Regions from separate parts of the Serinicoccus sp. CNJ-927 genome, predicted to be linked through region 2. Evidence: predicted binding sites of a transcription regulator. Region 2 holds the regulator's gene; each other region holds the start of a gene.
The links. Region 2 encodes HrcA, which represses chaperone genes, less so after heat shock. Its sites were predicted from a motif close to TTNGCACTCGNNNNNNNCGAGTGCNAA; they were not measured.
Positions count from the first base shown of each region.

Region 1: a site for HrcA is predicted at 4,357-4,383, ahead of BJF86_RS11815 (Hsp20/alpha crystallin family protein). Genes of this name have one in related genera too.
Region 3: a site for HrcA is predicted at 4,660-4,686, ahead of groES (co-chaperone GroES). Genes of this name have one in related genera too.

Region 1 is NZ_MKKF01000044.1:141,026-148,750, reverse strand. It holds gene BJF86_RS11835 (hypothetical protein) at 1-415, opposite strand, end outside; gene BJF86_RS11830 (hypothetical protein) at 438-719, opposite strand; gene BJF86_RS11825 (DUF402 domain-containing protein) at 1,058-1,633, shown strand; gene dnaB (replicative DNA helicase) at 1,689-3,920, opposite strand; gene BJF86_RS11815 (Hsp20/alpha crystallin family protein) at 4,418-4,873, shown strand; gene BJF86_RS11810 (MATE family efflux transporter) at 4,905-6,245, shown strand; gene BJF86_RS11805 (hypothetical protein) at 6,457-7,425, shown strand.
Region 2 is NZ_MKKF01000033.1:99,046-106,770, reverse strand. It holds gene hemW (radical SAM family heme chaperone HemW) at 1-957, shown strand, start outside; gene BJF86_RS10125 (hypothetical protein) at 1,043-1,615, shown strand; gene BJF86_RS18935 (DUF4870 domain-containing protein) at 2,037-2,564, opposite strand; partial or broken gene BJF86_RS10115 (DUF3097 domain-containing protein) at 2,570-3,450, opposite strand; gene fumC (class II fumarate hydratase) at 3,530-4,936, opposite strand; gene hrcA (heat-inducible transcriptional repressor HrcA) at 5,028-6,047, shown strand; gene dnaJ (molecular chaperone DnaJ) at 6,132-7,259, shown strand; gene BJF86_RS10095 (16S rRNA (uracil(1498)-N(3))-methyltransferase) at 7,263-7,725, shown strand, end outside.
Region 3 is NZ_MKKF01000049.1:185,323-193,047, forward strand. It holds gene BJF86_RS14190 (TrkH family potassium uptake protein) at 42-1,370, shown strand; gene BJF86_RS14195 (potassium channel family protein) at 1,363-2,076, shown strand; gene BJF86_RS14200 (THUMP-like domain-containing protein) at 2,084-3,334, opposite strand; gene BJF86_RS19095 (phospholipase D-like domain-containing protein) at 3,892-4,632, shown strand; gene groES (co-chaperone GroES) at 4,853-5,146, shown strand; partial or broken gene groL (chaperonin GroEL) at 5,251-6,857, shown strand; gene BJF86_RS14220 (WhiB family transcriptional regulator) at 6,973-7,278, opposite strand; gene guaB (IMP dehydrogenase) at 7,466-7,725, shown strand, end outside.

The DNA.
Region 1 (7,725 bases), on a different contig from region 2:
GGGACTGGCTCACGCGGTCGACCTCGTGCAGGGCGTCGTAGAGGAGCTCGTTGAGCGGCGTGACAGGCGAGGTCAGCAGGCCTGGATCCTCGAGCAGGCCGTAACCGATGGCACGGTTCAGCGCTCCGGGGCGGGCCTCCAGCTCGTCCTCGGCGAACCACTCCTCCGTGCGGTAGTGGGTTGTCAACACCTGACGAACTCTGCGGTCACGCTCCTCGCTGATCACCGTCGCGTCATGAACCTCGACCGACAACAGGCCGCCCTCGAGGCGCAGGCCGAGCAACTGGCCGGGAGCGGCGTCCGGCAGCCATCCCGGCGGGCCGACGAGCGCACTGTGCCCGAAAGCGGCTGTCATCACCTCACCACCCGAGGCGAGCCGCAAGGGCGCCTGACCGGCGCACGCGACGAGCGGCATGAGCGCGAGCACACTCCACAGCTCAGTTCGACCAGGATGCGCCCCCGTCACCCGGTGCGTCAGCCCGGCCGTCCAGGGCGTCGACGAGGCGGACCACCGAGCCGTCCGGTCTTCCGATGAGCAAGGTGCAGGTCTCGACGGCCCTGCTCGCGGCATACTCATCGACGCGCACGTCCTGCAGTTGTCGCCGCGCGCGAGCCGACAGCCACTCCAGATCCTGTGGCCCGTTTTGGAGCAACGTGAGCAGCACATCCATGAGCCGGTGGTCGATGTCTCCGACCATGGCTTCGATCGTCTTCTTCATCCGGCCAGGATGCCGCGACCCGCGGTCTTCCCTCCGAAGTTGTTCACAGAGCCCTGCTGACGGGCTGTAGCCGTGGGGGCACGGCGGTCCTGCTGCTATGCCACGCCAGGCACTCCCCTCAGAGACTCGGCAGTAGCCCCTTCCGCGCGCACAGCCGGGCTAGGAAGGTAGCGCAGCACAGCGACATGTCGCCGCAGCGAGAGCCATGCAGGTCCACGCTGACCGGGCCTGTCGCACACCACCCCGGGTGGACTCCACTCGTCGACGCCATCAGGGCCTTCGGTGCTTGGCCAGTGCCTGGTTAATAAGCCGCCGTCACAACGGGCGACGCTGACATGATGGGAACCGTGGTGCGGCTCTCAAAGCAGAAGTGGGACATTGCCGGGAGGCGCTGCAGGGAGGCATTCAGCTGGCCGGTCGAGATCCTGGGGACCGATCGACACGGAACCTGGCTCGGGTCCCGCCAGGGAACTCCTGTGCACCAGCCGGATGGCGGCGTTGAGCTGCAGCAGAACGCTGCTGTCTGGCTGGTCATCGAGCGCTCGTGGAGTCTGCCTGCGTTCTGGTTCACAGCCGAGACAGATCTGACCATCGACGTCTGCACACCACTCACGTTCGAGGACGAGACGTGGTCCTTCATCGATCTGGAACTGGACCTGTTCCGGAGGCCCGATGGTCGGGCGGGGCTCGTGGACCAGGACGAGTGGGACCTTCTGGCTGGGTCTGGCCTCATCGTCGACGAGGCCGTGCGGGCCGCGGAAGAGACCGCTCGGTCGCTGCTGCCGCTCGTGGAGCGCCAAGTGGAGCCCTTCGGGCACGCCGCCGTGCCGTGGCTCCACAGCCTTGATCGCTCACCACACGAGGGGCCGACGCCGGGAGATCTGGGGTTGCCCGGAGTAGCAGCAGGAGGATGAAGCGGCAACTCGCTACCTGCTACCTGGTAGTGGTCTCACGTCGACAAGAGGAGGCTCAGAAGTTGCTGGCCATATTCGTGAATCGGCTGTAGTGGCCCTGGAAGGCGACGACCACAGTGTCAGTCGGGCCGTTCCTGTGTTTGGCAACAATGACGTCCGCCTCGCCCTCGCGAGGCGACTCCCGCTCGTAGAGCGACTCGCGGTGCAGCAGGATCACGACGTCGGCGTCCTGCTCGATCGAGTTGTGAACCGCGATGCCGTTGGCGACGAAGTTGTGGCCACCGAGCACGGTGGCGTCGTAGACCTCCTCGACGCCCACCAGCTCCACCGACTGGATCTGCCCGAAGAGCACGTCGTTGACGGCTGCGAGATCAAGCTCCTCCTTGTCCAGCACATCGACCACCGAGCTCAACGAGCCAGTATCCTCAGCACGCCTCATGACCTTGCCCACCTCGGCCCACAGCGGAGAAGGCTCCGACAGCCGAGGCGCGGCGGCGTGGCCTGCACCGTTTCGCACCAGCGCGAGAGCCCCCGCCACGTCTGGCCCCAGGTCGCCATGAGGCGCGACCTCCTGGAGGAAGCGGCGCTGGTCGTCCCGCTCCACAACGCCCAGGACGGCGCCGGCCACTGAACTCCGCTGCTCCGTGCTGATTCCGAAACGCAGCAACTGTCGGGCGATCTGATCGAGCACCGACGGGTTCCCGGGAAGGGAGATCGTGGGTCGCTCCTCGTGCGGGCTCACACCCACCTGCCCCTCGCGGGACCACATCGCAGCGACGAGCACGGCGATCTGACGCTTGGACATGAACCACGCCTCGTCCGGGAGCCGAGACGCCCGACCCTCGACGAGATCGTCGGCCAGGGAGACCACATCGGCGTCGTCGGCCCACGGCTCGTGCCGCTCCGGCGCAGGGACGTGGCGCGGCACGGCGATGCGGTCGCCGGCGTGCAGGTCGCCGAGGGCCTTCCAGCCGTCGTAGGCCAGGAAGGGGTGGTTCTCCGTCGCTGTCAGGGTCTTGCCCGAGGTGAGAGTGAGTCGGAAGACCGGCCGCGTCCCGGTGGCGAAGACGTGGGTGAGATGACGCCGGACATACCGCAGGGACTCGTCGAGGGACCACACCGGCACGTCGGTTGCGCCCTGCTCGTGAAGCTCACCGAGCGTGACCTCGGCCCCCGTGTCGGCGCGCAGCACGCGCGTGTCAGCGGTGAGGCAGCCCGACTCACGAAGGTCGCTCATCTGCGGCTTCTTGTCCGTCCGCTGCTCCGGACCTCGGTTGAGCTGAGACAGCGCGATGACCGGCACCTCGAGCTCCTTGGCCAGCAGCTTGAGCGCGCGGGAGAACTCCGCGACCTCTTGCTGGCGCGACTCGACCCGCTTGCCCGAGCTCATGAGCTGCAGGTAGTCGATGATCACGAGCTTGAGGTTGTTGCGCTGCTTGAGCCGGCGACACTTGGCGCGGATCTCCATGAGCGACATGTTGGGGCTGTCGTCGATGAAGAGCGGGGCGTCGGTGATGCGGCCCTGGGTCTCGGCCAACCGGGTCCAGTCGCGGTCGCGCATGTTGCCCTTGCGCATGTTCTGCAGCGGGATCTCCGACTCCGCCGACAGCAGGCGCATGGTGATCTCGGTCCGGCTCATCTCCAGGGAGAAGACGACCGTCGCCATCTGGTGCTTGATCGCCGCGGCCCGGGCGAAGTCCAGGGCGATGGTCGACTTCCCGACAGCAGGCCTGGCCGCGATGATGACCATCTGCCCGGGGTGCAGGCCGTTGGTGAGCTCGTCGAGCTCGGTGAACCCAGTCGGCACACCGGTCATCTCCCCCGAGGACCCGGCCGCGTGCTCGATCTCGTCCATCGTGGGCTCGATGAGCATGCCGAGCGCCTGGTAGTCCTCGCCCCCGCGCTTGTCGGCGACGGCATACACCTCGGCCTGCGCGGCGTTGACGATGTCCTCGACGTCGCCCCCCTGGTAGCCGATCTGCACGATCCGGGTGCCGGCGTCCACGAGCCGCCGCAGCACCGCGCGCTCGGCGACGATCTCGGCGTAGAACGCGGCGTTGGCGGCGGTCGGGACCTCGGCGATGAGCTGGTGCAGGTATGCCGTCCCGCCGATCCGCTGCAGGTCGCCGCGCTTGGTCAGCTCGTCACCGACCGTGATCGCGTCGACCGGCTCGCCGCGGGAATAGAGGTCCACGCAGGCCTCGAAGATGCCCTCGTGCGCCGGGCGGTAGAAGTCCTGGGCCTTGACCATCTCCGAGCACTCGGCGATGGCGTCCTTGGACAGCATCATCGAGCCCAGCGCGCTGCGCTCGGCGGCGACATCCTGAGGAGGAAGACGGTCCTCCGGGCCGCTCGGCGCACCCTGGTCCGGCGGTCCGTAGACGTCCATCTCGCTCAGCGTCATACCGCCTCCTCGCCCGTCGTCAGCACGTGCTCAACCTGTGCGAGAAGTCCAGCACCCACCGCCGACAGACCCGCAATCGGCCTACCGTACGGCCGAGGTCACCGACCCGCAGCATCCCCGTGTGGACGACCTGGGGACACGGTGTGGAGGCCGTGGGGACAACCCACCCCACGTCCCAGCACGGCGTGTGGACAACACTGTGGAAACTCACGGAACTTTCGTCACATCAGGGCTGTGACCTGCGGCGACGCGACACCCCGGCTGTGGATCAAAATTGGTAGGCCCGCACACCGCACGGACTTGACGAAACGTCGCGGCGTTAGCACTCTATTACTGAGAGTGCTAACGCACCTCGAGAGAACTGGACAAGGGAGGACACGATGACCCGCTTTGACCCGCTGCGCGAGATGGACCGTCTGATGTCCGAGATGCGCACCCCGCCCACGGCCGCCGCCGCGATGCCGATGGACCTCTACCGCACCGGCGAGCGCTACGTCGCCCGCGTCGACCTGCCCGGAGTCGATCCGTCGTCCATCGACATCGACGTCGAGGACCGGACCCTCACGTTGCGTGCCGAGCGCAGCGAGGAGAGGGACGTCGAGCAGTGGCTCTCGCACGAGCGCCCTGCCGGCACCTTCGCGCGACAGCTGACCCTCGGGTACGGCGTCGCCCTCGACCGGATCGAGGCCGACTACAGCGACGGCGTGCTGACCCTGACCTTCCCGGTCGCCGAGGAGGCCAAGCCGCGCAAGATCCAGGTCTCGCACGGCGGACAGCACAGCATCGAGGGCCAGACGGTCGAGCAGGGCGGCCACGACCAGGAGGCAGCGAGCTGACCATCGACCACCGCATCACGTCCCGGCTCTCGTGACCGAGGACCGGGCGCACGGCGGGCACGGTCAGGCACGAGAGATCCTGCGCCTGGCCGTGCCCGCCTTCCTGGCCCTGGTCGCCGAGCCGCTCTTCCTGCTCGCCGACTCCGCGATCGTCGGCAACCTCGGCACCGCCGCGCTGGCCGGTCTCGGGGTCGCTAGCGCCGTGCTGCTCACCGCGGTCAACATCTTCATCTTCCTCGCCTACGGCACCACCGCGGTCGTCGCCCGCCGGCTTGGCGCCGGAGACGAACGGGGCGCGGTCAGCGCCGGCATCGACGGGGTCTGGCTCGCGCTGCTGCTCGGCGCGGTCGGCGCCGTCTTCACCGCTCTGCTCGCGCAGCCGCTGGTCCAGCTCTTCGGCGCCGGCGACGCGGTCGTGGCCGAGGCGGTGACCTACCTGCGCTGGTCGGCCCTCGGCATACCCTCCATGCTCGTCGTGCTCGCCGCGACCGGGGTGCTGCGCGGGCTGCAGGACACGCGGACCCCGCTCGTGGCCTCCGTCGTCGGCTTCACCGGCAACGCGGCGCTCTCGCTGATGCTCGTGCACGGAGTCGGGTGGGGCATCGCCGGCGCCGCGATCGGGACGGTCATCGCGCAGACCGGTATGGCGCTCGGTCTCGTCCTCGTCGTCGTCCGCGGGGCCCGGCGGCTGGGGTCGTCCCTGACCTTCCACGGCGCGGGGGTGCTGCGGGCGGCGCGGGGGGGCATACCCCTGCTCGTGCGGACCATCGCGCTGCGCGCGGCGCTCCTGCTCACCACCTGGTCGGCCGCCGGGCTAGGCGACGAGCAGCTGGCGGCGCACCAGGTGGCGCTGACGGTATGGTCCACGCTCGCCTTCGCCCTCGACGCGCTCGCCATCGCCGCGCAGGCGCTGACCGGCAAGACGCTCGGCGCGAGCGACGTCACGGGGACGCGGGAGGCGACAGCACTGATGGTGCGGTGGTCGGTGTGGTTCGGCGTGATCCTGGCCGTGCTCATCGTCGCGCTGCACCGCGTCATCCCGCTCGGCTTCAGCCAGGACGCCGACGTGCGGGCCGCCCTGGCCGCGGCCCTGCTCGTCGTGGCGGTCGGCCAGCCGATCGCCGGGATCGCCTTCATCCTGGACGGTGTGCTCATCGGCGCTGGCGACACCCGGTGGTTGGCGTGGGCGCAGACCGCGGCGACCGTGGCCTACCTCCCGATGGTGCTCGCCGTGCGGCTGACCGGCGTCGACGGCACCACCGGTCTGGTCTGGCTGTGGGTCGCCTTCACCGGCTTCATGAGCGTCCGGGCCCTGCTCATGTGGCGGCGGGCCAGCGGGGAGCGGTGGATGGTGGTCGGCGCCGAGCGGTGAGCGGCAGGGGGCAGTGCCCGGCGGGCTTGGCGCCGTTCCTCGAGGCCTCGGCCGACCGTGGAAGTGTCGCCCCGGCGGCGCATCCACGGTCAGCAGCCGCTGTCAGCCCCCAGCCGACCGTGACACTGCTGCCGTGGCGACGCTTCGACGGTCCAGGAGTGGCCTGTGGATAGGTTCAGCGAGGCGTCGTCAGTGCGTCGCAGACTGGGGTATGCCCACGACGCGCGCCGAGCGCAGGACAAACCAGCGGCTCGAACGTGCCCGGCGGCACCGGCTCGCGCGAGACCTGGCCGAGCCGCACGACGGGGTGGTCACGAGGCGGATGCTCCTGGAAGCCGGGCTGACACCAGGGCAGATCGCCACGGAGATCGACCACGGCGCGTGGAGTCGGGCGGGAGCGCATACCCTCTGCATCACCTCGGACGTGCCGAGCGGCCATGCCCTGTGGTGGTGGGCCGTCTGGGAGTCCGGCACCCACAGCGTCCTGGACGGCGCGACGGCGTTGCTGGCCACCGGGCTGCAGCACTGGGAGGATCCGGTCATCCACGTCGCCGTGCCCAACAACGCCACGGTCCGTCGACTGGAAGGGGTCTGCCACCACCGCCTGCGCGACCTGGGGCCGCGCACCACCTCGGGTCTTCGGCGCACACCACCCGACGTCGCGGTGGTCCGCGCGGCGCGATGGGCCAGGACCGACCGGCAGGCGGCCACCCTCGTGGCGATGACCGTGCAGCAGCGACTCGTGGCGCCGGACGCTCTGCTCGTCCGCTGGCAGCAGATGAGGCGGACCTGGGAGACCTCAGTGCTCGACGAGGTCATCAGGGACGTCTGCGACGGGGCTCACTCGCTCAACGAGCTGGACTTCGCCGCCGAGTGCCGTCGCCGTGGCCTTCCGGAGCCGGCTCGGCAGGCGGTGCGGACGGGCCGGAACGGACGGGTCTACCTGGACGTGTTCTGGGAGGATCTCGGGGTGCATGTCGAGATCCACGGAGCCCAGCACTTCCAGGGCACAGCCGGTCTCGACGACGCCCTGCGGCACAACGACCTTCAGCTGAGGGACCGCACCATGGTCAGCCTGCAGATCCCGGTGCTGGGGCTCCGGACGACTCCGGAACCGTTCTTCCGGCAGCTCGGAGCCGCCCTCGAGGCGGCCCGACGACGGCTCGGACAGGCCGGCTGACCGGGAAAGGTGCGCCCCGGCGAGACTTCCACGGTCGGCACCACGTCAGAGGGCCCGGTGACCGGGGAAGCTGCGCCCCGGCAGCGATTCCACGGTCGCACCCGCCCGCCGACCGGCAAAGGCGCGCCGCGGCAGCATGTCCACGGTCGCAACCGCTGTTGAGGCAACGCCGACCGGCAAAAGCGCGCCGGGGCAGCATTTCCACGGTCACAACCGCTGTCGAGGGCAACGCCGACCGGCAAAGGCGCGCCACGGCAGCATTTCCACGGTCGCACCCGCCCGCCGACCGCTACCCGACCG
Region 2 (7,725 bases):
GCCCTGGGCTCGCTGGTCACGGGGGTCCGGGACCGGTGGGGGTTGGCGCCCGACGCCGAGGTGACCACGGAGGCCAACCCGGACACGATCACCCCGCAGGTCGCCGAGCAGCTCGCGGCGCACGGCTACACACGGGTCAGCCTGGGGATGCAGTCGGCCGTCCCGCACGTGCTGCAGACCCTCGACCGGACCCACGACCCGGCCGGTGTGGCGCGGGCGGTCACCGCCGTCCGCGGGGCCGGGCTCCAGGTCAGCCTCGACCTCATCTACGGCACCCCGGGCGAGTCGCTCGGGGACTGGCGCACGAGCCTGGAGGAGGCGGTGGCCCTGGAGCCGGACCACGTCTCGGCCTACGCCCTGGTCGTGGAGCCGGGCACCCGGCTGCACGGACAGGTGCGTCGCGGCGAGGTCCCGGCGCCGGAGGACGACGACGAGGCGGACAAGTACGAGCTGGCCGACGAGCTGCTCGCGGCCGCGGGCTACGGGTGGTACGAGATCTCCAACTGGGCGCGCTCGCCCGAGCACCGGTGCCGGCACAACGTGGCCTACTGGAACGGCGCGGACTGGTGGGGGGTCGGGCCCGGTGCGCACAGCCATGTCGGCGGGGTCCGCTGGTGGAACGTCAAGCACCCGCGCGCCTACGCCGACCGGCTGGGTCGGGGTCTCAGCCCGGTGCACGAGCGCGAGGTCCTCGACGACGAGCAGCGGTATGCCGAGCGCGTCCTGCTGGGGGTCCGGCTGGCCGACGGGCTGCCGCTGGGCGCCCTCGAGCAGTCGGGTCGTGCCGCGGTGGCCGGGCTGGTCGCCGACGCGCTGGTCGACGGTCGGGCGGCGGTGCAGGGGAGGGTCGTGCTGACCCTGCGGGGGCGGCTGCTGGCCGACACCGTGGTCCACCGCCTCCTCCCGACGCCGCAGCCCAGCCCGTCGTCGTCCTCCCTGGGCAGCGCCGGTGAGTGAGTGCCCCGGCCCGCTGCGCGGGACGGACATGGGTCGGGTGCTGCGGACCTTCCGCTGCTGGCCCGGACCGATCTCGTCGGCAGTGATGACCCTGATCACGGTCGGGGTGGTGGCCTGGCAGTGGTGGGCCGTCCCGGACGACCCGCTCTGGTTCCGGTTCTTCGTGCTGTTCCTCATGCTGCTGCTCTGCTCAGCGCTGGCGCTGCCGGGGATCCTCGAACGGCACCGGGTGTGCGAGCACGGTCTGGTGCTGGGCTACGGTCCCACGCGCAGCGCGAGGTATGTCGTCCCCTGGTCGAGCGTCGACCCGGGGCGCGTGCGCCTGCTGCGCCGAGGGCAGCTGATCTCGCGGCACCGGGGGATGCCGCAGGTCAGCCCGCACTACCGGATCGGCACCGGCCCCTTGGCCTACCGCTCGCTGGCTGTGAACGGCCTGGATACGGCGAGCAACCCGTCGCCGCACGGCCGACGCGGTTCCGGCTACGCGTGGTGGCTCCTGGGCAGTCCCCAGCCGGAGAAGGTGGCGAGGGCCATCGAGGACGCGATGGTGGCGGACGGGCATACCCGGGCCAGGGGGCTGGCCGTCCGCGCCGTCGAGCAGGAGATCGTCGTGCCCTGGACCCCGGGGCCGCCCCCGCTCCGGCCACGCGCGAGATAGACCTCGCCCGTCCGGCGCAGTTCACCGACACGCCAACGGTGGTCCCCTGTCACGACACCTGCTGCCCCGACACTGGGGGCAGACCCTGCCGGGTATGAGCCTGCAGGGCCTGAACACCCCGGACGAGGTGTGGCCCGGTTCGCGAAGTATGAGTTCGCGAACCGGGCCACGGCCAGCCGTGATGCTGCTGGCGGTGCGCAAGGGGCCAGAGGCTCTGCTCCCGCATCACCGGGAGGTCCGCCCCGAGGGGCGGTCGAATCCTCGGCCGTCTCGCGACCCGCACTCCCCGAGGGGAGTGCGTGCAGACATGTCTACGCCTGGAGGCCCGCCCGCGCAAGAGGTCGCGACGGAGAATTCGTCGCCCCTCGGCGTGTCGCGGTGGACACGCCGAGCAGCGGTGAGGGGTGTGGCTGGTGGGGCCTCAGCTCAGCAGGCGCAGCTGGAACGGGTAGTCGTAGACCCGCCCGTCCGCGGCGCGCAACGCGCCCTTGATGTGGCACCAGAGCTGGATGACGACGAGGGCGATCCAGCCGGGGATCGCCCAGACGAGCCCGATGAAGAGCGTCAGGAAGACGCTGATCCACAGCCCGACGCTGATGATCGCCAGCGTGAGGTTGAAGTTGAAGGCACCGGCAGAGGCGGTCCGCACCGCAGCCGACTTGTCCTTGTAGAACAGCCAGATGAGCAACGGCCCGAGGAAGGGCACCCAGCCGACGCTGAGCAGCATCGACAGCGGGGCCGACAGGTGGGCGAGCAGCATCATGGTGCGCTCGTCGCCCTCGAGGGCGGGGCCTCGTGCTTCCCTGCCGTACCCGGTCGATCCGCCGTAGCTCTGCGGGCCCGGTGGCGGCCCCGAGGGTGTGCCCGGCTGCGGCTGGCTCTGCTGCCCGTCGCCCTGTCTGGGGTCCTGCCAAGGTTGGCTGCTCGGGGGAGGTGGTGTCTGGGTCATGCTGCTCACTCCTCGTGAGGTGGTGGAACCGTGACGAAGTCGATCAACTCTTCGACGCTGGCGAGCAGCGTCGGTTCCAGGTCGCGGTAGGAACGCACGGTGCCCAGGATCTTCTTCCACCCCTGGGCGACGTCCGCCTGCGACGCGTGCGGCCAGCCGAGCTCGGCGAGGATGCCGTGCTTCCACGAGCGACCACGCTCGATGACCGGCCAGGCGTCCAGCCCGAGCCGGGCCGGCTTCACCGACTGCCAGACGTCGACGTAGGGGTGACCGAGGATCCGCACCCAGGGGCTGACCCGTTGCGCCTCCTGGACGATGCGGGTCTCCTTGGTGCCGGGCACGAGGTGGTCGACGAGTATGCCGAGCCGGTGGTCCCGGGTCGGACCGAAGCCACGGATCTCCGCCGCCAGGTCGTCGACGCCGTTCAGCATCTCGACGACCACGCCCTCCACCCGCAGGTCGTCACCCCAGACCTTCTCCACCAGCTCGGCGTCGTGCCGTCCCTCGACCCAGAGACGCGAACCGGTGGCGACCCGGGCGGCTGGTCGGAGACGCGCACCGATCCGCTCGCGGTGCGGCGCGCGGTCTCACGACGGGCGGCCAGGTGGTCGTTCGCCCGCTGGTCGACGGGCGCGGTGAGCACGACGGGGCTGCCGTCGAGGAGGAAGCCTGGTCCGAGCGGGAAGCCCTTGCGCCGCCCGCGCCGGTCCTCCAGGTGGACCACCTGCATACCCCCGGCCTTCTCGACCCCGACGACGGCGCCGCACCATCCGGTGTCGACGTCCTCGACGACGAGGCCCGGATCGGCGCTCACCTCCTGGGCGCGGCCGCGCCGGGGGGCACGCCAGTCGGTCGACAGGACATCGGTGCCATAGCGGTCGTTCACAACGGACGACCGTAACGCGTGTGACTGATGAGGTCGGTGAGGCGCGCCCTCGACGCGGTCGGTCGCGGCGTCGGACGGGTCAGACCTGCCGAGGTCGGGTCATGTCCAGCGGCACGACCCAGGCGTCGAACTCCTCGGCGGTGAGGTGGCCGCTCTCCAGGGCCGCCTCGCGCAGCGTCTGCCCGGACTTGTGGGCCGACTTGGCGATCGCGGCCGCCTTGTCGTAGCCGATGTGCGGGTTGAGCGCCGTGACCTGCATGAGGTTGCTGGCCAGGTTGGCCTCGATCCGCTCGGTGTGCGGCTCGATGCCCTGGGCGCAGCCGGCGTCGAAGGCGAGGCAGGCGTCCGCGATGAGCCGGATGCTCTCGAGCACCGCGTGCACCATGACCGGCTTGAAGACGTTGAGCTGGAAGTTGCCCTGGCTGCCGGCGAAGCCGACGGTCGCGTCGTTGCCGAAGACCCGCGTCGCGACCATCGTCATGGCCTCGGACTGGGTGGGGTTCACCTTGCCCGGCATGATCGAGCTGCCCGGCTCGTTCTCCGGGATGAGCAGCTCGCCGATGCCGTTGCGCGGCCCGGAGGCCAGCCACCGCACGTCGTTGGCCATCTTCATGAGGGCCCCCGCGAGGGTCCGCAGCGAGGACGAGGTCTGCACCAGCGCGTCGTGCGCGGAGAGCGCCGCGAACTTGTCGTCCGCGCTGCGCAGCTCCAGGCCCGCCTCCTCGCCCATCTTCCGCGCGGCGAGCGCGCCGAAGTCGGGGTGGGCGTTGAGCCCGGTGCCGACCGCCGTGCCGCCGATCGCCAGCTCGCGCAGCCCCTCCCCGGCGTGCCGGACCTCGCCCAGGGCGTAGTCCAGCTGGGCGACCCAGCCGCCGATCTCCTGGCCGAGCGTGATGGGAGTGGCGTCCTGCAGGTGGGTGCGGCCGACCTTGACGACGTCGGCATACCGCTCCGCCTTGGCCGCCAGCGTGTCGCGCAGCGTCGTGACCCCCGGCTCGAGCCGGTCCCGCAGCTCCAGCAGCACCGCGATGTGCATGGCGGTGGGGAAGGTGTCGTTGCTGCTCTGCCCGCGGTTGACGTGATCGTTGGGGTGCACCGGGGTCTTGCTGCCCATCTCGCCGCCGGCCAGCTCGATGGCGCGGTTGGAGATGACCTCGTTGCTGTTCATGTTGCTCTGCGTGCCCGACCCTGTCTGGAAGACCACGAGCGGGAAGTGATCGTCCAGGTCCCCGGCGATGACCTCGTCGGCCGCCCGGACGACGAGGTCGGCGACGTCCTGCGGCAGCTCACCCAGCTCGGCGTTGGCCTGGGCGGCGCCCTTCTTGAGGATCCCCAGCGCCTGGATGATCGGCCGCCCCCAGACGAAGGTGTCCTGGCCGATGGGGAAGTTGCGGATGCTGCGCTGCGTCTGCGCCCCCCAGTAACGGTCGTTGGCGACCTCGACCTCGCCCATGCTGTCCGTCTCGATGCGCACTCCGCTGTCCATGGCGGACATGGTATGCCTCCCCTCGCCGCTCCCGTAGACTGGCACTCCTGTCCGACGAGTGCCAACGAGTGCCCAGGGAGGAGGCAGACCGGTGAGCGACGACCGACGGCTGGACGTGCTGCGCGCGATCGTGCAGGACTACGTGCGGACCTCGGAGCCGGTCGGCTCCAAGTCCCTGCTGGAGCGGCACCAGCTGGGCGTCTCGGCCGCCACGGTGCGCAACGACATGGCCGTGCTGGAGGAGGAGGGGCTCATCACCGCCCCGCACACCAGCGCGGGCCGGGTGCCCACCGATGCCGGCTACCGCCTCTTCGTCGACCGGCTGCAGCAGATCAAGCCGATGACCCGGGCCGAGCGCACCGCGATAGCCCGTTTCCTCGACGGCGCCGTCGACCTCGACGACGTCGTCTCCCGCACCACGCGCCTGCTCTCCAGCCTCACCCAGCAGGTCGCGGTGATGCAGTACCCCAGCCTGTCCCGCTCCACCGTCCGGCACGTCGAGCTGGTCCCGGTGGGTGGCACCCGCCTCATGATCGTCCTCATCGTCAACACCGGGCGGGTGGAGCAGCGGGTGGTCGACGTCGGGCGTGACCTCACCCTCGAGCCCGAGGTGGTCGCGCAGCTGCGGGCCGTCGTCAACGAGCTCACGGTGGGCGAGCGGCTCAGCACGGTCGCCGCCGGCACGGCCACGACCGGCACCCGGGTGGCCCCCGCCGACCGCGCGCTCGCCGAGGTCGTCCTCGACGCGCTGGCCGACGCCGCCGACGAGCAGACCGAGGAGCGCATCGCCATGGCGGGCACCGGCAACCTGGCGCGCGTCGGCAGCGACTTCCCCACGTCTCTCTCGCAGGTCCTCGAGGCGCTGGAGGAGCACGTCGTCCTGCTCAAGCTCATGGGGAGCATGGCGAGCCTCGACGACGCCAGCACCGTCGCCGTCTCCATCGGTGCCGAGAACCCCTACGAGCCGCTGCGCACGACCTCCGTCGTCGCGACCACCTACGGCACCGCCGGCGGGCTCGGGGTGGTCGGACCGACGCGGATGGACTACCCGCAGGCGATGGCCACCGTCCGCGCCGTCGCCCACTACGTCGCCGACATCCTGGACGGGTGAGCCACCTCACGGCATACCCCGACCGCGCCCATCGTTGAACCCGACCAGACCGCACACGCCACGACCGCAAGGACGTCCTACGCCGTGAACGACTACTACGCCGATCTCGGGGTGGCCCGCGAGGCCAGCGCCGAGGAAATCAAGAAGGCCTACCGCAAGAAGGCCCGCCAGCTGCACCCCGACGTCAACCCCGGCCCCGAGGCGGAGGCGGAGTTCAAGCGGGTGAGCCAGGCCTACGACGTGCTGGGCGACCAGGCCAAGCGCGCGTCCTACGACCGGGGGCAGGACCCCTACGGCGGCGCGACCGGTGGCTTCGGCCAGGGCTTCACCTTCAGCGACATCATGGATGCCTTCTTCGGGGGCACCGCGGCCGGCGCCCGCGGACCGCGCTCGCGCACCCAGCGCGGGCACGACGCGCTGATCCGGCTCGACGTCGACCTGCAGACCGCCGTCTTCGGTGGCGAGCAGACCCTGCAGATCGACACCGCGGTGGTGTGCAGCACGTGCAGCGGCGCCGGCGCCCAGCCCGGCACCGGCACCCGCAGCTGCGACGTGTGCAGCGGACGCGGTGAGGTCCAGCAGGTGCAGCGCTCCTTCCTCGGCCAGGTGATGACCTCGCGGCCGTGCCAGGCATGCCGCGGCTTCGGCGACGTCATCGAGCACCCCTGCTTCGACTGCTCCGGCGAGGGCCGGGTCCGCACCCGGCGCGACCTCACCCTCAAGGTGCCCGGCGGCGTCGACTCCGGGACCCGGATCGCGCTCGCCGGCGAGGGCGAGGTGGGTCCCTTCGGCGGTGAGCCCGGCGACCTCTACGTCGAGATCGCGGTCGAGCCGCACGACGTCTTCACCCGGCGCGGCGACGACCTGCACTGCACGCTCGAGGTGCCGATGACGGCGGCCGCGCTGGGCGCGACCCTGCCGGTGGAGACCTTGGACGGCCCGGTCGAGGTGGACCTGCGGCCGGGCACGCAGCCGGGGCACACCCTCTCCCTGGACGGCAAGGGTGTCACCCACCTGCGCGGCCAGGGGCGGGGCGAGCTGGTCGTCCACCTGGACGTCAAGGTGCCCACCAAGCTGGACGACCGGCAGCGCGAGCTGCTCGCGCAGCTCGCCGAGAGCCGCGGTGAGTCGAGCCCGACCGGCCGGATGGGCAGCTCCGGCGGTGGCGCCGGTCGCAAGCACAGCCTCTGGGACGCCCTGCGGGGCCGGTGAGGCGTGAGCGACCCGCTCTTCCTCGTCGACCCTGAGGAGCTCGGGACCGACCGACCGCGGCTGCAGGGCACCGAGGGCCGGCACGCCGCGACGGTGCAGCGCATCACCGCCGGGGAGACGGTGCTGCTGTCCGACGGCCGGGGTCGGGGCGCCCGCTGCCTGGTGCTGGGCGCGGAGCGGTCCGAGCTGCAGCTCGAGGTCGTGGAGCGGCTGGAGGAGCCCGAGCCGGCCCTGCGCGTGGTGCTCGCCCAGGCGCTCGCCAAGGGCGACCGCGACCTGCAGGCGATCGAGGCCGCGACCGAGCTCGACGTCGACGAGGTGGTGCCGTGGCAGGCCGACCGCAGCGTCGTCCGGTGGCGCGGGGAGCGCGTCGCCAAGTCGTTGCGCCGCTGGGACCAGGCACTCGTGAGCGCGACCAAGCAGTCGCGACGGCTGCGCCGGCCCGCGCTCGGCCAGCCTGTCGGGC
Region 3 (7,725 bases), on a different contig from region 2:
CGACTTGCTCCTCGTGGTGGCGAGGCGCACCATGGACCCTCGTGCGAGCTTTCTGGGCGCACCCGGCCCGCTCGGTGACCCTCGGTTTCGTCATCGTCGTGCTCGCCGGGACGACGCTGCTCATGCTCCCCGTCTCGCGTGGACCGGGAGCCGAGGCCGATCTCATGGTCGCCGCCTTCACCACCGTGTCGGCCACCTGCGTGACCGGCCTCATCACCGTCGACACGGCCAGCTACTGGTCGCCCTTCGGCCAGACCGTCCTGCTGCTGCTCATCCAGATCGGCGGCTTCGGGGTGATGACGCTGGCCACCCTCATCGCCCTGGTCGTCCGTCGCAAGCTGCGGCTGAGCACGTCCCTGGCGGCCCAGGTGGACACCCGCAGCCGCTCCCTCGGGGACGTCCGCGGGATCCTGCGCCGCATGCTGCAGCTCATGCTGGCCATCGAGGCGGTGACCTGGCTGATGCTCACGCTGCGCTTCCACCTGGGGTACGGCTACGACTGGCCCACCGCGCTGTGGCACGGGCTCTTCCACGCCGTCTCCGCCTTCAACAACGCCGGCTTCGCGCTGTACCAGGACAGCCTCATGGGTTTCGTGGGCGACCTGTGGATCATCGGCCCCGTGTGCCTGGCGCTGGTGCTCGGCGGCCTGGGCTTCCCCGTGCTGCGCGAGCTGCTCCGCGGCCGCAGGCCGGGGACCTGGACCATCCACACGCGGCTCACCGTGTGGGGCTCGCTCACGCTGATGGTCCTGGGGGTGGCCACGTTCTGGGTGTTCGAGGCCCAGCCCGGGGGCACGATCGCGGACCTCTCGCCGGGCGGGCAGCTGGTGGGGGCGCTCGGGGGAGGGCTGTTCCCGCGGACCGCCGGCTTCAACTCGGTCGACTACGGGATGATCACGGACGAGACCGAGGCGATCACCATGGCGCTGATGTTCGTCGGTGGCGGGAGCGCGGGGACGGCGGGCGGCATCAAGGTCACCACCTTCCTGCTGCTGGCCGCGGTCATCTGGTCCGAGGTGCGCGGCGAGCCCGAGGTCGTCATCGGGCGCCGCCGGGTCGGGATGCCGGTCGTGCGGCAGGCGCTGTCGGTCGCCCTGCTCGCGGTGGGCCTCGTCATCACCAGCACCATCACCCTGATGATCCTCACCGACCTCCCCCCGCTCGACCTCGGCTTCGAGGTCGTCTCGGCCTTCGCGACGGTGGGGCTGTCCACCGGCATCACCGCCAGCCTGCCCCCCTCGGCCCAGCTCGTCCTCATGGTCCTGATGTTCCTCGGCCGGCTCGGGCCGATCACGGTGGCCGCCGCCCTGGCGCTCAACACCCGCCACCGCCACTACCGACTCCCGGAGGAGAGACCCATTGTTGGCTAGGAGAAGGCGGCCCGCGGACAGCGGCGCCTACACGGTGCTCGTCGTCGGCCTCGGCCGGTTCGGGACGGCGGTCTGCGAGTCGCTGGTCCGGCAGGGCGTCGAGGTCATGGCGATCGACACCGACGAGCGGCGCGTGCAGAAGTACGCCGACGACCTCACGCACACGGTGGTCGCCGACGCCACCGACGGGGAGGCCATGCGCCAGCTCGGCATCGGCTCGGTCAGCCGCGCGGTCGTCGCGATCGGGTCCGACATCGAGGCCAGCGTGCTGTCGGTCATCACCCTGCACGAGGCGGGGGTGGAGCGCATCTACGCCAAGGCGATCACCCGCAAGCACGGCACGATCCTGGCCAGCATCGGTGCGCACCACGTCATCTACCCCGAGTACGTCATGGGACAGCGGGTGGCCCACATGGTGACCGACGGGGTGGCGGACTACCTCGAGTTCGAGGACCAGTTCGCCATCGCCCGCTGCACTGCCCCGGCGGAAACGTGGGGACGGACCCTCGCGGACTCCGGGGTCCGCACCCGTCACACGATCACCGTCGTCGGGCGCAAACGGCAGGGCGAGGAGTTCACGTATGCCGTGCCCGAGACCGTGGTCGAGGAGGGTGACGAGCTGGTCGTCTCGGGTCGCATCAGCGACGTGGAGCGCTTCATCGCCCTGCCGCGGACCCCGCACCGACGGTCGGTGCTCGAGCGCTGACGCCGGGTCAGACCTGCAGCCGGTCCACGACGAGGGCCCGTGGGGAGTCCGCCACCGTCGTCAGCACGAGGACGACCTCCTCGGAGCCGTGGGCCCGGCGCGGGAGCCGCAGCTCCCGGCGGAACGCGTCGGGGTCGACCCGCACCCCCCGCTTCTTCAGGGTGACCGGGCCGGCCGGCTGGCGGTGCTGCCGCAGCCAGGACCGCACCGTCTCGGCGCGCAGCGGCAGGACCTCGCGCACGGCATACCACCGCAGCGCGGGGTGGGGGACGGGCTCCCTGGCGGTGAGGTAGCCGGTCCCGGGCGCCGTCTGGCGACCGTCGACCACGCTCGCGAGGGAGCCGGTGAGGCCGGCCGCGGCAACCGCGTCGTCGACCTCGGCCAGGTGGCCCCCCAGGTCCTCCACCCGGGGGAGGGGCGCGGTGGGGCCGAGGTCGGCGACCTCGTGCCAGGTGACGATCCCGTCCGGCCCACCCGCGCTGCGGCCCACGACCGCGTGGCGGCCGCGTGGCCCGGCGCCCCACCACAGGGCGCACTCGAGCAGGTCCCCGTCCAGCGACACCCACTCTGCGCCCGCGCCGGACGGGACGTCGCCGGGGTCTAAGGACGGGCCGAGCTTGGCGACGGTCGCCCGGGCGCGCGCGGCGACGTCCCGGACCTGCTCGAAGGAGGGGGACAGCTGGTCGAGCCCCCGCACCCGGCGGGTCCGGCCGTGGACGTCGGCGACCCCGGGGGTGCGTCGGGCCGGGTCGAGGAACGCGCCGTCGTCCGGCCCGACAGGCAGCGCGAGCGCGTCACCGGTGACCACCCGCGCGTCCGGCCACGGGGCGAGGTTGGCTCGGGCGGCGGCCGCCACGACGGCGTCCCTCTCCACCGCCGTCACCGCGAGCCCGGCCCGGGCGAAGGCCATGGCGTCGAGCCCGAGCCCGCACCCGAGGTCCAGCACGTGGCGTACCCCGGCGCGCACCATGAGCTCGGCCCGCCGGGCCGCCACCTGGGGGCGGGTGGCCTGCTCCAGGCCGTCCTGGGTCAGCAGCAGGTCGTCGACCCCGCTCCCCAGCCGGGCCCGCCCGCTCGCCCGCAGCCGGGCCTGGGTGAGCGCGGCCGACACCAGGTCCGCGTCGTGCCCCTGCGCGCGCAACCTGCTCATGAGCGGCAGCGCGTCGGACTCGTCGTAGGGAGGGAGGGAGGCTAGCAGCTCGGCCCCAGGGCCGCCGGCCAGCCGCGCCATGAGCTCGACGGCTGGATCGGCGCTCATGCGCCCATTGTGGCCTGCCCGTAGATTGTGGCCATGCCCCGTGTCTTCAGCCGCAAGGTGAGCCGTCTGCTGCGCCGCGGCCGCCGGATGGCGCTGGGCGCCGCGGCGACCGGGCTCGCGGGGCAGCTGACGCTGGCCGCGGGTGTCGTCGCCGTCGACGCGGTGCGCAAGCGCCGCGACCACGTCGACCGGGACGCCCCGGTCCGCGACCCGGTGTCGACGACGGTCCGCGGCTCGCGCGTCACCACCTACACCTACGGCCAGTACCTCTACGACGACATGATCGCCGCGATCGACGAGGCGGAGGACTTCGTCTACCTCGCGTCCTACATCTGGAAGGGCGACCGGGTCGGGCGGGCCTTCAAGGATGCCGTGGTGCGGGCCGCCGACCGGGGCGTGCTGGTGTGCCTGGTCTTCGACGGCTTCGCCAACCTGGTCGTGCCGCGCGAGTTCCTCGACTTCCCGGAGGGCGTGCACATGCTGCGCTTCCCGGTGCTCCGCACGGCCCTGCCCATCGTCGCGTCCGGGCCTCGGGCCGGGACCACCGCAAGATCCTCGTGGTCGACGGCCGGATCGGGTTCGTCGGCGGCTACAACATCGGCGCGCTGTATGCCACGAGCTGGCGGGACACCCACGTGCGGGTCGAGGGGGAGAGCGTGTGGGAGCTCACCAACGCCTTCACGGACTTCTGGAACCGGCACAAGGGCAGGCGGCGGCCGACGCTCCCCGACAGCGGCACGCTGCAGTGGATCGCCAACATCCGGGCCGCCCGCAACGAGCCCAGCCGGGTCGTCTACCCGGTGCGGGCGCTCTACCTCGAGGCCATCGACCGGGCGGTCCACCGCATCTGGATCACCCAGGGCTACTTCATCCCGGACCGGGAGATCCTGCACGGGCTGCTGACCGCGGCGGCGCGGGGCGTGGACGTCCGCGTGGTCATGCCGGAGGCGTCCAACCACGTGCTCGCCGACATCGTGGCGCAGTCGTACTACGAGAAACTGCTCGAGGGCGGGGTGCGGCTGCACCTCTACCACGACGTCATGGTGCACGCGAAGACGATGACCGTGGACGGTCGGTGGGCGACCATCGGGACGGCCAACGTGGACCGGCTCTCGATGCAGGGCAACTACGAGATCAACCTGGAGATCGTGGACGAGGAGCAGGCCGCCCACATGGAGGACATCTTCCGGGCCGACCTGGAGCACTGCCACGAGCTCACGCTGGAGGAGTGGGAGCGACGGGGCCGAGGGAGCCGGCTGGTGGAACGGATCCTCCAGCCGCTGCAGGTGATGCTGTAGGTCGCGCGCCGGCCGGCTCGCCGCAGCCTGGCACTCGGCTTGACCGAGTGCTAACCGCGTGCCTAGATTCGTCCTAGCACTCTCGGCACGTCAGTGCCAGCCGCGAGCGCCGACCGACCCCCGCGACGGCGGTGGGCGGTCGCGGTGGAGTGAGCACCACCCAGCAGCGACCACCTGGCCGGCGCGCAGCGCCGGACACCGAAGGAGAAGGAAGGTAACCGTGTCGGTTTCCATCAAGCCGCTCGAGGACCGCATCGTCGTCAAGGCCGTCGAGGCCGAGCAGACCACGGCCTCCGGCCTCGTCATCCCGGACACCGCCAAGGAGAAGCCCCAGGAGGGCGAGGTCCTGGCGGTCGGCCCGGGCCGCGTCGACGACAACGGCAACCGCGTCCCCATGGACGTCAACGTCGGCGACCGGGTCATCTACAGCAAGTACGGCGGCACCGAGGTGAAGTACTCCGGCGAGGAGTTCCTCATCCTGTCCGCGCGCGACGTCCTCGCGATCGTGGGCTGATCGACCCCTCGATCCACCCACGCGCCGCCCCGGCCGCCCCCTCGGGGTGGCCGGGGCGGCTCGCACCCGGCCGCAGACCGCATACCTGAAAGGAGCGCTCGCCCATGGCGAAGCAGCTGCAGTTCAACGACGACGCCCGCAAGGCGCTGGAGCGGGGCGTCGACGCCCTCGCCAACGCCGTCAAGGTGACGCTCGGCCCCAAGGGCCGCAACGTCGTCCTCGACAAGAAGTGGGGCGCGCCGACCATCACCAACGACGGCGTGACCATCGCCCGCGAGGTCGAGCTGGAGGACCCCTACGAGAACCTCGGGGCCCAGCTCGCCAAGGAGGTCGCGACCAAGACCAACGACATCGCCGGTGACGGCACGACCACCGCGACCGTGCTCGCTCAGGCCATGGTCAAGGAGGGCCTGCGCAACGTCGCCGCCGGCGCCGCGCCGTCCGCGCTCAAGCGCGGCATCGACGCCGCGGTGACCGCGATCAACGACCGCCTGCTGGAGACCGCCCGCGAGCTCGAGGGCCGTGACGAGATCGCCCAGGTGGCGGGCTGTCCGCCCAGGACCCGCAGATCGGCGAGCTCATCGCCGACGCCTTCGACAAGGTGGGCAAGGACGGCGTCATCACGGTGGAGGAGTCCTCCACCACCGCGATGGAGCTGGAGTTCACCGAGGGCATGCAGTTCGACAAGGGCTACCTCTCGCCCTACTTCGTCACCGACAGCGAGCGCATGGAGGCCGTCCTCGAGGACGCCTACGTGCTGCTGGTGCAGGGCAAGATCTCCAAGGTCTCCGACCTGCTGCCGCTGCTGGAGAAGGTCGTCGGCGAGAGCAAGCCGCTGATGATCATCGCCGAGGACGTCGAGGCCGAGGCGCTGTCGACGCTCGTCGTCAACAAGGTGCGCGGCACCTTCAACGCGGTCGCCGTCAAGGCACCGGGCTTCGGCGACCGCCGCAAGGCGATGCTGCAGGACATGGCCATCCTCACCGGCGGCCAGGTCGTCGCCGAGGAGGTCGGGCTGTCGCTGGACTCGGTCGGCCTGGAGGTGCTCGGCACCGCCCGCCGCGTCGTGGCCACCAAGGACACCACCACCATCGTCGAGGGCAGCGGCGACGCCCAGGCGGTCAGCGACCGCGTCGCCCAGCTCCAGGCGGAGGCGGCGTCGACCGACTCCGACTGGGACCGCGAGAAGCTCCAGGAGCGGATCGCCAAGCTGGCCGGTGGCGTCTGCGTCATCAAGGTCGGCGCGCACACCGAGGTGGAGCTGAAGGAGAAGAAGCACCGCATCGAGGACGCCGTCTCGGCGACGCGCGCGGCCATCGAGGAGGGCATCGTCGCCGGTGGCGGCTCGGCCCTGGTGCACGCCGCCCCGGCCGCGGACGAGCTCGACCTGTCCGCCGACGAGGCGGTCGGTGCGGCCATCGTCCGCAAGTCCGCCGCCGAGCCGCTGCGCTGGATCGCGGAGAACGCGGGCCTGCAGGGCTACGTCGCCACGACGAAGGTCGGCGAGATGACCGCCGGGCAGGGCCTCAACGCCGCCACCGGCGAGTACGGCGACCTGTTCTCCGCCGGGGTCATCGACCCGGTGAAGGTCACCCGCTCGGCGCTGCGCAACGCGGCCTCCATCGCCTCGATGGTGCTCACCACGGACACCCTCGTGGTGGACAAGCCCGAGGACGACGAGGACGAGGGCGGGCACGGCCACGGCCACTGATGCCGTGCGGCCGGTCGGACGACCCGGCTGACCGCCGCCACGCGAGACGAGGCCCCGCCCGGATCATCCGGGCGGGGCCTCGTCGTGTCGGTGGTGCCGGTGCTGCAGGACGTCGTCAGCGGGTCTTCTGGTGGGGGCGGGCCGCCTCGACCCGCTCGTAGTGCTCGGCCCGTTCCTCCTCGGTCATCCCTCCCCAGACGCCGTACGGCTCCCTGACGGCGAGGGCGTGGGTGCGGCACTGCTCCAGGACGGGGCAGCTGGCGCAGACCTGCTTGGCGCGTTCGTCCCGGCGACGGCGGGCGGGACCCCGCTCACCCTCCGGGTGGAAGAAGACTTCAGGACTGGTCGTGCGGCAGGCTCCCTCGAACTGCCACTCCCACAGGTCCGCTACCGGACCGGGCTGATGAGCGATCTCGACCACGGGATCCTCCTCTCGGGGGCTGACCCGGCTCCTGCCTGGCGCCCGCCCCCATCGGGGCCGTCAGCAGAGAGGTTCCGAGCGCGACGAGTGCCTCGTCGTCATGTCACTGTACGTGGTGCGGCGCGGCGGGCATAGGGCCGGGTGACCGGTACCGGGCCTGCTCGGGGGCGGCCCCTAGACTTGGGCCATGACCTCCGGTGACCTTCCCGGCTCCTCCGACCCCTTCTCGCGGCTCGGCCTCACCTACGACGACGTGCTCCTGCTGCCGGGGGAGACGGACATGGCCCCGGACCAGATCGACACCACGAGCAGGCTCACCCGGGAGATCTCCCTGCGGGTGCCGCTCGTCTCGGCGGCGATGGACACCGTCACCGAGGCGCGGATGGCCATCGCGATGGCCCGGCAGGGCGGGATCGGGATCCTGCACCGCAACCTCGCGATCGAGGA